Parabacteroides chongii: one gene and its partner. The protein of the gene in region 1 interacts with the protein of each later gene in a pairwise test. Links are inferred from orthologs where the notes say so. Each region holds a gene or a part of one and is shown on either strand. Other genes may lie near its edges.

The links.
Region 2: the proteins of ndk (region 1) and ung interact in binary tests that used the Escherichia coli proteins (3 or more experiments, as listed by UniProt). The link is inferred for Parabacteroides chongii from one-to-one orthologs.

What each region holds. Positions count from the first base shown.
Region 1 is NZ_CP120849.1:5,585,022-5,592,183, forward strand. Bases 1,662-4,424 are described here. They hold ndk (nucleoside-diphosphate kinase), read left to right. Parts: upstream 1,662-2,693; coding sequence 2,694-3,155; downstream 3,156-4,424. Other genes in these bases: P3L47_RS21470 (master DNA invertase Mpi family serine-type recombinase), read left to right, coding at 1,662-2,075; P3L47_RS21480 (DUF4494 domain-containing protein), read left to right, coding at 3,441-3,950; P3L47_RS21485 (YggS family pyridoxal phosphate-dependent enzyme), read left to right, coding at 3,947-4,424. Also shown: P3L47_RS21465 (bifunctional fucokinase/fucose-1-phosphate guanylyltransferase), read right to left, coding at 1-1,193; more of P3L47_RS21470, read left to right, coding at 1,473-1,661; more of P3L47_RS21485, read left to right, coding at 4,425-4,615; P3L47_RS21490 (dihydroorotate dehydrogenase-like protein), read left to right, coding at 4,638-5,615; P3L47_RS21495 (MarR family winged helix-turn-helix transcriptional regulator), read left to right, coding at 5,773-6,138; P3L47_RS21500 (CoA-disulfide reductase), read left to right, coding at 6,204-7,162. UniProt on the Escherichia coli protein: Major role in the synthesis of nucleoside triphosphates other than ATP. The ATP gamma phosphate is transferred to the NDP beta phosphate via a ping-pong mechanism, using a phosphorylated active-site intermediate.
Region 2 is NZ_CP120849.1:2,688,683-2,695,961, forward strand. Bases 3,884-6,763 are described here. They hold ung (uracil-DNA glycosylase), read right to left. Parts: upstream 5,715-6,763; coding sequence 5,052-5,714; downstream 3,884-5,051. Other genes in these bases: P3L47_RS10050 (putative LPS assembly protein LptD), read left to right, coding at 3,884-5,051; asnA (aspartate--ammonia ligase), read right to left, coding at 5,801-6,763. Outside these bases: P3L47_RS10035 (exo-beta-N-acetylmuramidase NamZ family protein), read right to left, coding at 10-1,221; P3L47_RS10040 (hypothetical protein), read left to right, coding at 1,376-1,558; P3L47_RS10045 (HDIG domain-containing metalloprotein), read left to right, coding at 1,644-2,186; more of P3L47_RS10050, read left to right, coding at 2,319-3,883; more of asnA, read right to left, coding at 6,764-6,838. UniProt on the Escherichia coli protein: Excises uracil residues from the DNA which can arise as a result of misincorporation of dUMP residues by DNA polymerase or due to deamination of cytosine.

The DNA of each region.
Region 1 (7,162 bases):
GGATATCCCATAAAGACTGTCTTCTCATCAGTCGATGCTCCTTTAAACGGATCATTGAATCCATACGGACGAGCCACCCAGTCCTGTTCTCCGACAGGTACAACATCAAGACAAACACCGGACGGGATATCCAATGTCCAATCGTTTTCAGGAATTCCGGTTATAATATGTCGGTTATCCAGCTTCCAGTGCTTACCTATATAGCTGTTCTCAATCCATAACTCCGAATTCGCGGCAGTCAGGATGATATTAATCGATGCATTCTGCACAAACATGGCAGGATGAGGTTTAACCTTCCGGTGCATGATAGCCCGCTGATCGCGGACCAGATTCTGCACAGCCAGCGTCGAAGAGATCAGTTCGCGGCTCGTCCCATAATGATAAAACTCCCCTCCCTCCAAAGGAAGGATAGCCACACTCAACCGGTTCAACTCTTCATCGGGAATACGGGGATGTTCACCCAAAGCCAGTCCGAATTCGGAATAGAGGTCGTATGATTTCATGGTCTTTCCATCGGCTGTATACGAGTGTTTCATCAGCAACTCCATAGCCCGGTCACTTAGTAACCACACGCCTATATCCATTAGAAAAAGATGGGTCTGGGCCAACTGCCCCAGATCGGTCAGAGACGGCTTCTGAAGCATAAAGTCAAGCTTATCGGGTGCCTGCCTGTTCGACACAAACACGCCATGATTGGTTGCCAAAGCCGGATCGACCCATAGCCCGTAACAAACGACATCCACATCCGGAATATCCTGCAACAGTTCACTATTTCGTATATATACATCCCCACTGGCAATCAGTGTATGGAGCGATTCAGGAGCTTTCTCAATAATCTCCTCATAAAGGGGAAGCTGCAAAGACAATAGATTTTGTGATAACTTCTGCCCCCTCGCCCACCGAAAGACAGGAATTGGTGTCAATATTTTTCCGGAAGGAGCATACCCCGGTAAACGCCGGCTCTGCCCACCGGCATGTAGCAATATCCTTTTCTCCTTTGCCAACCATTCTTTCACAGGGAGACTAGATGCCTCTTTCTGCCGACACGCTTCAATCAGCCAGGTAGTTCCTCCTCCGGATCCCAAACGGGCACCTACCGGATCTGAAGTACAAAACCACTCATCCACATCTGTTTTTGTTATTCTGTGGAAACTGTTTACCAAATTGGGAGGCAATGATAATAATTTCTTCATATTTATATATGTATCAGGAAATGATGAAATCAATTCCATCCAATTAATCTAATCTTTGTTACAAAAGTAGTTTTTCCTTCCATTTCGATTACATGGAAGTTAAATTTTAATTTAATTTTACCATTCAATATGCTATTGGTTTAAATTATTATATTCATATTTGTAGGGAAAAACAACTTACATATCCAGTTGACGATAAAAAACGTTGGTTTTTACTAATCACCCCCTCTCATTTAGTTTTCTAACGTATCTTTAGTTATTCATTTAATATTCAATTGTATGATATACGGTTATGTAAGAGTCAGTACAGATAAGCAAAGTACTGAAAATCAGCGATTTGAAATAGAAAAGTTCGCAAAAGCCAAAAGCATGCGTATTGATCGCTGGGTAGAAGAAACAATCAGTGGAACGACTGATGTCGCAGAACGGCAGCTTGGCCGTTTAATTAAACAAATTCGTAAGGGAGATATCCTGGTTACAACCGAGTTATCACGTTTAGGACGTAATCTGATGCAGGTTATGAGCTTTCTCCATCAATGCATGGAAAAAGACATTTTTGTGATTACGGTAAAGGAGCGCTATGAGTTGGGAAACAACATCAACAGCAAAATTTTGGCATTCGCTTTCAGCCTGAGTGCAGAGATCGAACGTAACCTGATTTCACAACGTACCAAAGAGGCATTAGCCAGAAAAAAGAAAGAAGGTACAAAGCTGGGACGTCCTAAAGGAGGAAAATCTGAACTGTACAAACTTTCCGGTAAGGAAAGCATGATTCGAAAGCTCCTGGAGGAAAAGAAAACCAAGCTGTACATTAGTAAAAAATTAGGTGTAAACAGACAAACTCTAAGGGATTTTATGAAAATGAATCCGGAATTGGACTGATTATAGAAATATTAAGTTTTTTGTCATCCGAAGAGTATATGCCTAAATTGTTAAACAATGCAATCCTAGTAAATGAATTCTAAGCTAAATTGTTTATTTATAGTTGTTTGTTCTAAATACACGGGAAACGCCGGTATTGAAATTTCCAATATTAATACTGTTTGTGTTCTACGGGAATATTTTACCCACAATTACACACTAATTTCCAGCCATTTAGCATCAACTATCAATCTGTATAAAATTAATTTACAATGATTTACGCATTAAAGGCAGATATACGGATAATCTTCGGTCAAGGCAGATGTTTTTTGATAATAAATCAGAGATTGTAAAAATTACACCAAGAGAAAAAAATCAAGGAATAAACAAAATGGATATAGGCATCCTGTTTAAAAAATGAAAAAGATGATTCCATAGCGCAGCAAGAAATTAAAAGGACAAAGACTCCATATCTTACTTTAGTAAAGAATTAGTTGTGTATAGAGAAAACATGACTTTTCTATCTCTTTTTTACACATTATTATACTATAAATTAAGTAATAGTGAATAAATATACTATCTTTGGAATAATTAGCGTAAAGTGGAATATTCGTTGAACCTTATAAAAAGAAATTCAAAATGGAAAGAACACTTGTAATATTGAAACCATGCACTATTCAGCGAGGTTTGATCGGTGAAATCATTGCTCGTTTCGAAAAAAAAGGATTGATCCTTGAAGGTATGAAAATGACCTGGTTAACAGATGAAATTTTGAGCGAACATTACGCTCACCTAAAAGAAAGGCCTTTTTTCCAAAGAGTTAAAGATGCAATGGCAGTATGTCCTGTCGTTGTTTGTTGCTGGAAAGGAGTCGATGCCGTAAATGTAGTACGCACGTTGGCAGGCGCTACCAATGGTAGAAACGCTGCTCCCGGTACTATTCGCGGGGACTATAGCATGAGTGTACAGGAAAATATCGTACATGCTTCCGACTCACAGGAGACGGCTGCCATCGAATTAAAAAGATTCTTCAATGATGACGAATTATTTAATTATGAGACAAAAAACCTGCTCAGCCTTTACGCAAATGACGAATTCTGAGAAATAAAACAAAACAAAAAGCCGGAAAAAAGAAATTTCATACTCTTTTCCGGCTTTTCTATTTCAGATATCTCATCCTATCCTCCCGGACCGGATGAACAACCTCATTACTAATCTAAAAATCTAATACCATGAAAAACACACTATATCATATAAACAAGCCCTTTGCATGAAATGTTTCCAAATAAATAAAGAAATTCATTGCAGTTGTATTATTCCCGAATTGGACCTATATTTGTACTGTATTTTAAACATGAGTACAGACAAAAATTAAAAGAAAACAATATGCATAGTTGGTTTGAATGTAAAGTCTCCTTTGAAAAAGTACTGGAGAACGGAATGCAAAAGAAAGTAACAGAACCTTACCTGGTCGATGCCCTCTCCTTTACGGAAGCAGAAGCACGTATCATCGAAGAAATCCGCCCGTTCATTTCCGGCGAATTTACTGTTACAGACATTAAACGCGCACGCCTCTCTGAATTATTCTTCAACGAAAACGGCGACCGTTTCTACAAGATCAAGGTCTATTTCATCACGCTCGACGAGAAAAGCGGTGCTGAGAAAAAAACAGCAGCACAAATGCTTGCCCAGGCATGCACATTAAAAGAAGCCATCGCTGTATTGGAAGAAGGCATGAAAGGTACAATGGCCGATTACACGATCGCATCGGTTACGGAAACCATGCTGATGGATGTATTCCCATTCTCTGCCAGCGACGACAAAACACCTAAATCAGGAGAAGAACTGATTGCTGAACAGAAGAAACAGGCTGAAGACAAAGCACAGGAAGCATGAGCATCTCCCAAAATATAGTACAGCTAAAGGCATCGTTACCGGCAAACGTCACGCTGGTAGCCGTGTCTAAGTTTCATCCGGCAGCAGCATTGGAGGAAGCCTACAATGCTGGCCAGCGTGTCTTCGGCGAAAGCAGGGCACAGGAGCTGACGGCTAAACAAAAAGTACTACCGGGTGATATAGAATGGCATTTTATCGGTCCGCTGCAAAGCAATAAAGTGAAAGATATCGCACCTTTTATCCATACGATCCATAGCATCGATTCCCTTAAATTATTGCAGGAGGTAAACAAGCAAGCCTTAAAAAACAGCCGTATTATTCGTGTCTTGCTGGAAATACACGTTGCACAGGAAGAAACAAAACACGGACTGTCACCAGACGAATGCCGCGAACTTTTGCAAAACGAACAACTCGCCGAACTAAGGAATATTCAGATATGCGGATTGATGGGAATGGCGACCTATACAGATGATACAACGCTCATCGAACAGGAATTTCACACCTTGCATGAACTTTTCAGTGAATTAAAATCTATATATTTCAAAGGAAATGATAATTTTGCAGTGTTATCCATGGGAATGAGCCACGATTATCCGATTGCCATTCGTCAGGGTAGCACTATGATACGGGTTGGAACCAGTATTTTCGGCGAACGCGAGTACTAATTACATTAAAATTGAATCTGACATGATTGACATTAAAACCCAATACGCGGGACTAACACTTCGCAATCCTTTAATTGTAGGAAGTTCAGGTTTGACAAATAATCCTGAGCGAAACAAGGAATTCGAAAAAGCCGGTGCCGGAGCCATTGTTCTCAAATCTCTTTTTGAGGAACAAATCGAAATGCAGAGCGATTCGCTTATGCAGGACTCCGATTATCCGGAGGCCGCTGACTATATCCGCGGTTATGTAAAAGCAAACCAGGTAAACAACTACCTGGAACTGATCAAAAAGACTAAAGAACAGTGTACCATTCCTATCATTGCCAGCATCAACTGTTACAAGTCTGATGTATGGATTGATTTTGCCCGCCAGATAGAGTTGGCAGGAGCAGACGCTCTAGAACTGAATGTATTCTTCCTTGAAACGAGTTTGGAATACAACCCCGACGAGATACGCGACCTCTACGTCAATATCATCCGGAAAGTAAAGGAAACGATTTCAATACCTGTTATTATAAAGATCGGGAAAAATGTCGGAAATATCCCGGCACTGGTCAACACATTAAAGGTAAACGGAGCAGACGGTATCGTTATGTTCAACCGTTTCTACCAGCCGGATATCGACATTAATAATATGCAGATAGTATCCGGCAATGTGTTCAGCAACCACTCCGACCTAAGTGATACGATCCGTTGGACCGCAATTGTATCCGGAAAGGTACCCGGAATAAGCATTGCTTCTTCTACCGGTATTCATGACTGGGAAGACGTGATCAAATGCCTGTTGGCAGGAGCTTCAGCCGTACAGATGTGCAGCGCATTATATACACATGGCGGTGAAATCATTTCACAGGTACTTACCTGCATAGAAGAATGGATGCACCAGGCACACTATCAAAGCCTGTCACAATTCCAGGGTAAACTGAACTATGCCAACATTCCTAATCCGGCAATGTACGAGCGTTCACAGTTTATGAAATACTTCTCAAACAGAGACTAAATTCATCTTATAAAATAAAAATGGACAAGGTTGTGAAGCCTTGTCCATTTTTTTATCCCTTGATCATAGTCAAAAGCATTTTTAAAATATATTTTCCACTAAACACTATTTATATCTGAAATATTATTATATTTGCACCATCATTAAAGAAAACAAGATGGAAGCAATTTGCGTAATAAAGGACATCTATAAAACATTGTACCAATTTGAGAAAGCATTCTCGGAGGTACATGAGATCACAATCAATGAAGCCATGCTGCTTTGCTGCCTGAAAGACAACCAGGCAAAATCAGCCGGTACGATTTGTGATTATATCGGTTTATCGAATTCACGAGTATCCAAGGTTATTACTTCCGTCGAAAACAAAGGATTCATCCACCGTGCAATCAGTAAGGAAGATAAGCGGCAGATGTTCTTCTCTCTTACCCCGAAAGGCAAAGAGAAAGTTCAACAGATGATGAATGCCGAATTGCGTTTCGACAGTCTGTTCGATAAATTGCAGCAATGCATGAAAAAAGGGTAAAACCTTTTTTTATCAATATGTTTTCCATTGACAAATATGTATAATAAAAATAATATATCTACAACATGAAATACTTAATAGTTGGAGGAGTTGCCGGTGGAGCTACCGTAGCAGCCCGTTTACGCAGAATCGATGAAAATGCAGAAATAATCCTGTTCGAACGAGGCAAATATGTCTCTTATGCCAATTGCGGACTACCTTATTACATTGGCGGAACTATTACTGAGCGCAACAAACTGTTCGTACAGACAGCGCAGGGATTTACCGCCCGTTTTAATATAGATATTCGTACCGAGCAGGAAGTCACAGCCATCCATCCGAAAGAAAAGACTGTTGAAATAAGAGAACTCAATACAGCTCGGACATACATTGAAAATTATGACAAATTAATTCTTTCTCCCGGAGCGGAACCGCTTCGTCCCGGCATCGAAGGGATCAATAGCGATAAGATATTCACATTACGTAATGTACCCGATACAGACACAATCAAAAAGTACGTCAGCCGGAATAATCCGCGCCATGCAGTAGTAGTGGGCGGCGGATTTATCGGATTGGAAATGGCAGAAAACCTGCATCATCTAGGCATCCGGGTAGCGGTCGTTGAGATGGCAAACCAAGTCATGGCTCCGTTGGATTATTCCATGGCTGCCATTGTACATCAGCAATTAATAGAAAAACAGGTGGACCTCCGCCTGGAAGATGGTGTATCTCGTTTCGAAGAAATACCTGAAGGGATCATCGTTCATCTGCGTAGCGGAAAACAGATTACAACCGACCTGGTATTACTCAGTATCGGAGTTCGTCCTGAAACCAGGTTGGCAAAAGAAGCCGGATTATCCCTGGGATCATTAGGAGGCATTGCCATAAACGACTACATGCAAACTTCCGATCCGGACATCTACGCCTTGGGAGACGCCGTTGAAGTACTCAATCCGGTAACAGGAAAACCAGCCCTGATCCCACTTGCCGGGCCGGCCAACAAACAGGGACGCATCGTTGCCGACAATATCGTGTTCGGTAACCG
Region 2 (7,279 bases), 2.9 Mb from region 1 along the record:
AATCAACGGTTATTGGCTCTTTGTTACTTTTTGCGGATAATCCGGATACAGCAGGTACTTTTTTCTCATTTGCTTGTACTTGTCCAGTTCCGGTTTCCAGCTGTCACGGATCTCTTCTTCCGATAATCCCCTGACAATTTGATAACGGAGTTCCTTGGTTCCGGCCAGCAGGTCGAACCATTGCGGGCGGGAGAAAAAGAAAGCTTGTTCGTTCCCGGCTTTATTGTAGAAGTCAAGGAAGAAATGCAGCGTTAATCCTCCCTCGAAAGGATATTCCCGAAGATCGATACCGTAACACTCCTTGTCTTTCTGTAATGGATTCGTGTCGAAACCGGGCAATGATACGGGCGTGAAAGTAAAGTCTCCATATTTTCGGTCCGGAAATCCGATCACCTGGAACGGGTAATAGGTGCCTCGGCCGATACTGATATTGGTCGCTTCAAAAAAGCATAAAGAAGGATATAGCCGGATCGACTGGTCGTTCGGCAGGTTGGGAGACGGCTTGACCGGTAACCAGTAAGGATCGCCATGCCGCCAGTTTTCCATCTTGACGATATGGAGCTTACAGCTGTCCGGATTGCTTTTGAGCCAGCCCTCGCTGTTGATCATCCAGGCAAGCTCTCCGACCGTCAAACCATGCAACAATGGAATCGGGTCGACACCGACAAACGATTCAAAGCCTTTCTGACGCACCGGACCGTCTACGAAGTCATTCGGATTCGGACGGTCGAGCACAAGAAATTCAATGCCGTTCTCAGCACACGCCTCCATGACATAATGCATTGTACTTATATATGTATAGAAACGTGCGCCTACATCCTGAATATCGAATACAACCACATCCAGTCCGCTTAACTGCTCGGCTGTCGGTTTTTTGTTTTTACCGTAGATGGAAACAATAGGAATACCGGTTTTAAAGTCACGACTGTCTTTTACCTCTTCACCTGCATCGGCGGTTCCCCGGAAACCATGTTCGGGGGCAAACACTTTTTTTACCCGGATACCCTGGTCTACCAGTGCGTCCAGCAAATGTTTCTGTTGTTTTTCCAGGATCGAGGTCTGGTTGACGACTAATCCGACCTGTTTGTCTTTCAGTAAGCGAGTGATCACATCCATACGTTCGGCCCCTAAAACCAAAGCACCCTGAGTTGTTGCCGCCTGCAGTTCTGCTGTGAGTAATATGCCGATAAACCAAAGTGTAAGCCTGAAAACTGTTTTCATAATCCGTATCCAACTGTTTATTGCCTGCAAAAGTAGCAAATGTTCGCCTTATTGAAGCTATGAAACGGTTAAATGTGTTTACATTTAACATGTTTGACTTGAACTATCAGGCTTCTTTTTGTGTTGGATTATTACAAACAAAAAGAATAATCATATGGCAACAAGACTTCCAAAAATCAAAGAAAAAGCGAAAACCGAGGCTTTAGTGTTAGATCATAAAGAAGATCGGTATCCGGTACAACAGGTGTCTACTGAAGGTAAAGTAACAAAGAAAAAGGTGAAAGATGCCGTTAAGGAGATTAATCCGGATTTGAACAGCCTCGGATGCAGAGGTTAGTATTTTATCGGCCGGATAATGGATAGCCAATATAAAATATCAGTATCTTCGCAGTCGGATCGGTTAAAAATAAAGCGTAGATAAAATGAATCCTATTGATATTATATCCAAATATTATCCGGCAGGATCGGATGCCTACCATATCCTGGTAACCCATAGCCGGAGCGTGACGGAGAAAGCATTGAGCCTGGCACGTATGCATCCGGAAATGAATCTGGACATTCCTTTCATTGAAGAAGCAGCCATGCTTCACGACATCGGTATCTTTCTTTGCAATGCACCGGAGATCGGTTGCCTGGGTGATGCCGAATATATTTGTCACGGCTATCTGGGTGCCGACCTGATGCGTAAAGAAGGTTTTCCCCGGCATGCACTGGTCTGTGAACGCCATACAGGGACCGGGATAACGGCGGAAATGATAGAAGAAAGACATCTTCCGCTTCCGTCGCGTGTAATGGTTCCGGTATCGTTGGAAGAGCAGCTCATCTGTTTTGCCGATAAGTTTTACAGTAAGACAAAACTGGATAAGGAAAAGCCGGTTGAGAAAGTAAAACAGAGCCTTTCCAGGTATGGAGAGGAGACCGTTATACGTTTTGATAACTGGTGTAAACTCTTTTTAGGGGAATAAAAGCTAAAGGGCTCATTAATTTATTATACATTTGCACGCTGTAACGATTCAGTTGACAGTTGACAGATGACGGATGACAGTGGCTTCATCTCCTATCTGTCAACTGTCAACTGTCAACTGTCAACTTAATTAATGAGACACAGAGGGCTATTTATCCTATTATATTTCCTCACCGGGGCTTTGATGATGTATTCGCAGGAGCTGGTTGCCCCGCGGGATACCGTATTGCCTGTCATAGGGGATACGATAGCGACAGCTGTCACCGATAGTACGGTCCTTGCTTCCGATTCTACTCAGTCTAAGCAGGTAGGACTGGATGCTCCGGTTATTTATCAGGCAAAAGACTCTATGGTGATGACAGCCGGTAACTGGGCATATCTGTATGGTGAAGGAGATGTCAAATACCAACAGATCGGGCTGCAGGCGGAGAATATCGAGATGAGCCTGGACAGCAGCCTGGTGTTTGCCAAATTCGGTCTTGACTCTATTGGTGAAGAGTTCGGTTATCCCTTGTTTAAAGACGGGGATCAAGAGTATGAATCTAAAACGATGCGATATAACTTCAATACCAAGAAGGGATATATCACGGATGTGATCACCCAGCAGGGGGAAGGTTTTGTTACTGCCGGACGCACGAAGAAGATGGACGACGATGTGCTGAATATGGTGGGCGGTAAGTATACTACCTGCGATGAACACGATCATCCTCACTTTTATATTCAGATGACAAAGGCGAAGGTCCGTCCCAAAAAGAATATTGTGACCGGACCGGTTTACATGGTAATAGAAGATGTTCCTTTGTATCCGATCGGCTTGCCTTTCTGTTTCTTCCCGTTTTCGAGTACCTATTCGTCGGGTGTGATCATGCCAACCTATGCCGACGACTCCCAGCGGGGTTTTGGTCTGCGTGATGGTGGGTATTACTTCGCACTGAGCGATTATATCGATTTGGCTGTGACGGGGGAGGTCTATACGAAAGGTTCCTGGGGGCTTCAGGCGCAATCATCTTATAAGAAGCGATATCGTTTTTCAGGGAATTTCAATGCAGCTTACCAAGTAAGTAAGTATGGGGATAAAGGATTGGCAGACTATAGCTTGTCGAAAGACTTCCGGTTGAACTGGACGCACAGCCAGGACCCGAAAGCCAATCCGTACCGGACTTTCTCGGCTAGTGTCAATTTTCAGACATCCAGCTTCGACCGTAACAGTGCCTATGGTATCTACAACCCTAATACGACGAACAATACAAAAGGTTCCAGTATCAATATAACACAGCGTTTTCCGAATAATCCGTTGACGCTTTCGGCAACCATGAACGTGAACCAAAATTCCAAGGACTCGATGATCTCTATGACATTGCCTGACCTGACCATTACTTTGAGCCGTATATTCCCCTTTAAGCGGAAGAATCCGGTCGGTAAAGAACGCTGGTATGAGAAGATCTCCATGAGTTACTCCGGATATTTCAGAAATAGCATCACGACAAAAGAAGATCAGCTGTTCAAGTCGAACCTTATCAAAGACTGGAAGAACTCTTTTGAACATAGCATTCCGGTCAGTGCTACATTTACGGCATTCAAGTATATCAATATCTCTCCTTCGTTCAACTACAAGGAAAGCTGGTATACCAGCAAGATCACTCAACAGTTCGACCCGCAGCTGAACAAGCTGGTAAATCGGGATACGACTTACGGATTCTATCGTATTTATAATTATAATGCATCTTTATCGGCATCTACAACACTGTATGGTTCTTATAAACCGCTACCTTTCCTGGGAGATAAAGTGCAGATGATTCGCCATCGTATGGAACCGTCGATCAGTATCAGTGCCGCTCCTGACTTTGGCAGCAGTATTTTCGGGTTCTATGATCATTACCAGTATATCGATACCAATGGCGATCCGATCGACTATGTGTATTCTCCTTTTGCCCACAACGGTTCTATTCCTAGCGGAAAGCAGGGAAGCCTGAACTTCTCGTTGGATAACAATGTCGAAATGAAGATCAAATCAGACAAGGATACTACCGGTTTCCGTAAGATCAGTCTGATCGACAAGTTATCATTGGGCATGAGCTATAATATGGCGGCAGATTCTTTCAAGTGGAGTGACTTGTCTGTCGGGTTACGTTTGAAGTTCTCGAAGAGTTATACCTTGAATCTGAACGGGCAGTTCGATACCTACACCTATGGTGCAGATAAGAACGGAAAACCGATTCGACTGGATATTCCCCGTTGGAAAGCCGGTAAAGGTATCGGGCGTTTACGTTCGACAGGAACCAGCTTCTCTTATACTTTCAATAACGATACCTTCAAGAAATGGTTCGGAGGTGAGACGGACAGTAATATCCCGGAAGATAATGTGGGTGACGGAGAACTCGAAAATCTGACTGCGGAAAACCAGGACGGAGAAAATCCGGATGGCGAAGGAAAGTCTGAAGGCGGACGTTTGCGCGGCAAGAAGAAAGATACCGGTGAGTATGATGCCGACGGTTATCTGATCTCGAAGATCCCCTGGAGCCTTTCTTTCAATTACAGTATGCAGTTGCGTTACGGTGATTTCGATCCTAACCGGTTAGAGTATAAGTATAAGCTGACGCATGCCCTGAGTTTTAACGGAAATATTCAGCCGACGAAGAACTGGAGCTTTAATTTCAATGCCACGTACGATTTTGACAATAACAAAATTTCGTTCATGACATGTAACGTGACACGTAACTTGCACTGTTTCCAGATGTCTGCAAGCTTTGTACCTGTAGGGCCTTATAAATCATATACATTCTCTATTGCGGTAAGCTCTTCGCTGCTGAAAGACTTGAAGTATAACCAGAGTAGCTCTGCCCGGGAAGGACAGAGCTGGTATTAATTACCACTCTATCGGTTCTTGCCCGGTGGCTATCAAATAATCATTTGCTTTACTGAAATGTTTGTTCCCGAAAAATCCCCGGTAAGCGGAGAGGGGAGAAGGGTGTGCCGATTTCAATATCAGATTGCGTGAAGCATTAATGACCGCCCCTTTGCGTTGTGCATATGAGCCCCAAAGGATATAAACGATGTGGCTGCGCTCTTCTGCCAGTGTACGGATCACGGCATCGGTAAATGTTTCCCATCCCCGGTTCTGATGTGAGCCTGCCTGGTGTGCACGGACTGTCAGGGTGGCGTTCAATAGCAGAACACCCTGGTCTGCCCAACGCAAAAGGTTTCCGCTTGGTGGCATGGGTTTGCCTAGGTCGCTTTCTATTTCTTTGAAAATATTGATCAGGGAAGGAGGATAAGGCGTTCCGTCCTGCACGGAAAAGCAAAGGCCGTGTGCCTGTCCGGGTTCGTGGTAAGGGTCTTGTCCCAGAATGACCACTTTCACTTTATCGAAAGGACAATGTTCGAAAGCATTAAAGATGTATGGTCCGGGAGGATAGACAGCACCGTGGCTGTATTCTTGTTTTACAAAGTTGATTAACTCTTTGAAATAATCTTTTTCAAATTCGGGGGCTAACCGCTCTTTCCAGCTTTGTTCGATCTTTACGTCCATAACTTTATAATTGAAAATTGAGAATTGAAAATTGAGAATTGAGAGTTGCTTTTGGGTATTTTCAATTCTCAATTCTCAATTTTCAATTAAATTAATAGCATTCCTGCAGCACGGGCTTCCTGACGCATATCTTCCGGCCAGATACTAGCCTGGATCTCACCGATATGAGCTTTGCGCAGATAGAACATACACAAACGGCTTTGTCCGATACCGCCGCCGATACTCTGAGGCAGTTCACCGTTCAGCAGGCGTTTGTGGAAGTAGAGTTCTCTCTTTTCTTCAGCGTTGGAGAGCTTCAGCTGACGTTCCAGCGCTTCCTTATCTACACGGATACCCATTGAAGAAAGTTCGAGCGAGCGGTTCAATACATCGTCCCAAACGAGTAAGTCACCGTTCAGTCCTACCTGTCCGTTTTCTGCTACAGTCGACCAGTCGTCGTAGTCAGGAGCACGTCCGTCATGTTTCTCTCCGTTGCTCAGCTTGCATCCGATACCGATGATGAAGACTGCGCCATATTCTTTGGCGATAGCGTCTTCCCGTTCTTTCGGTGTAAAGGTAGGATATTTTTGCAACAAATCCTCGGAATGTATGAAATGAATATGCTGGGGAAGTGTCGGCCGTATTTGCGGAAACATCTCATAAACCAGATATTCGGTACGCACCATGGCTGCATATATACGTCGTACGACCTCTTTCAGATATTCGACATTGCGTTCTTTGGGGCTCATCACCCGTTCCCAGTCCCACTGGTCGACGTATAATGAATGCAGGTTACCCAGTTCTTCGTCAGAGCGGATGGCATTCATATCGGTATAAATGCCGTACCCTTCTTCGATATTATAGTCTGCTAAAGTGAGGCGTTTCCATTTCGCCAAAGAGTGTACGATTTCGGCTTTGGAATCGTTCAGGTCTTTGATCGGAAATGTGACAGCTCGTTCGGTTCCGTTCAGGTCATCGTTGATTCCCATCCCTTTAAGAACGAACAAAGGTGCCGTGACACGACGCAGGCGTAACTCCGAAGACAGGTTTTGCTGGAAAAAGTCTTTGATTTTCTTGATTCCCATCTCTGTTTGCGACAGGTTTAGCAAAGCCTTATATCCCGCAGGTTTAATTAAATAGCTCATATACTTGTTGTGCTTTGTGTTTGTAAAATATGCGACGCAAAGATAATGATTAATGGCAAAATAGCAATGTTGAAGCCTTTTTTATTTGCAAAATGGCAGTATATGTGGTAAAGTGTGTTGCAAATTATCAAAACTTATGTTGTAGGGCAGAAAAAAGAAAGAGATATAAAACTCTTCTGCCGTTCGTTTGGTTTCTTCCGATATTATAATTACTTTTGCCCCGTCTTTGGCCTGGTAGCTTAGTGAATAGAGCGTCAGATTCCGGTTCTGAAGGTCGAGGGTTTGAATCCCTCCCGGGTCACGGTTTAAAGTATTTTTGTAAATGGCGATGCCTCTTTTTAGAGGTGTCGCCTTTTGCGTTTTATATGTGTACCAACATATTACGCGCCTGCTTAAATAAGAATTGTTTAACAAATCTTTACGGCGATTTTCGGGGAATAA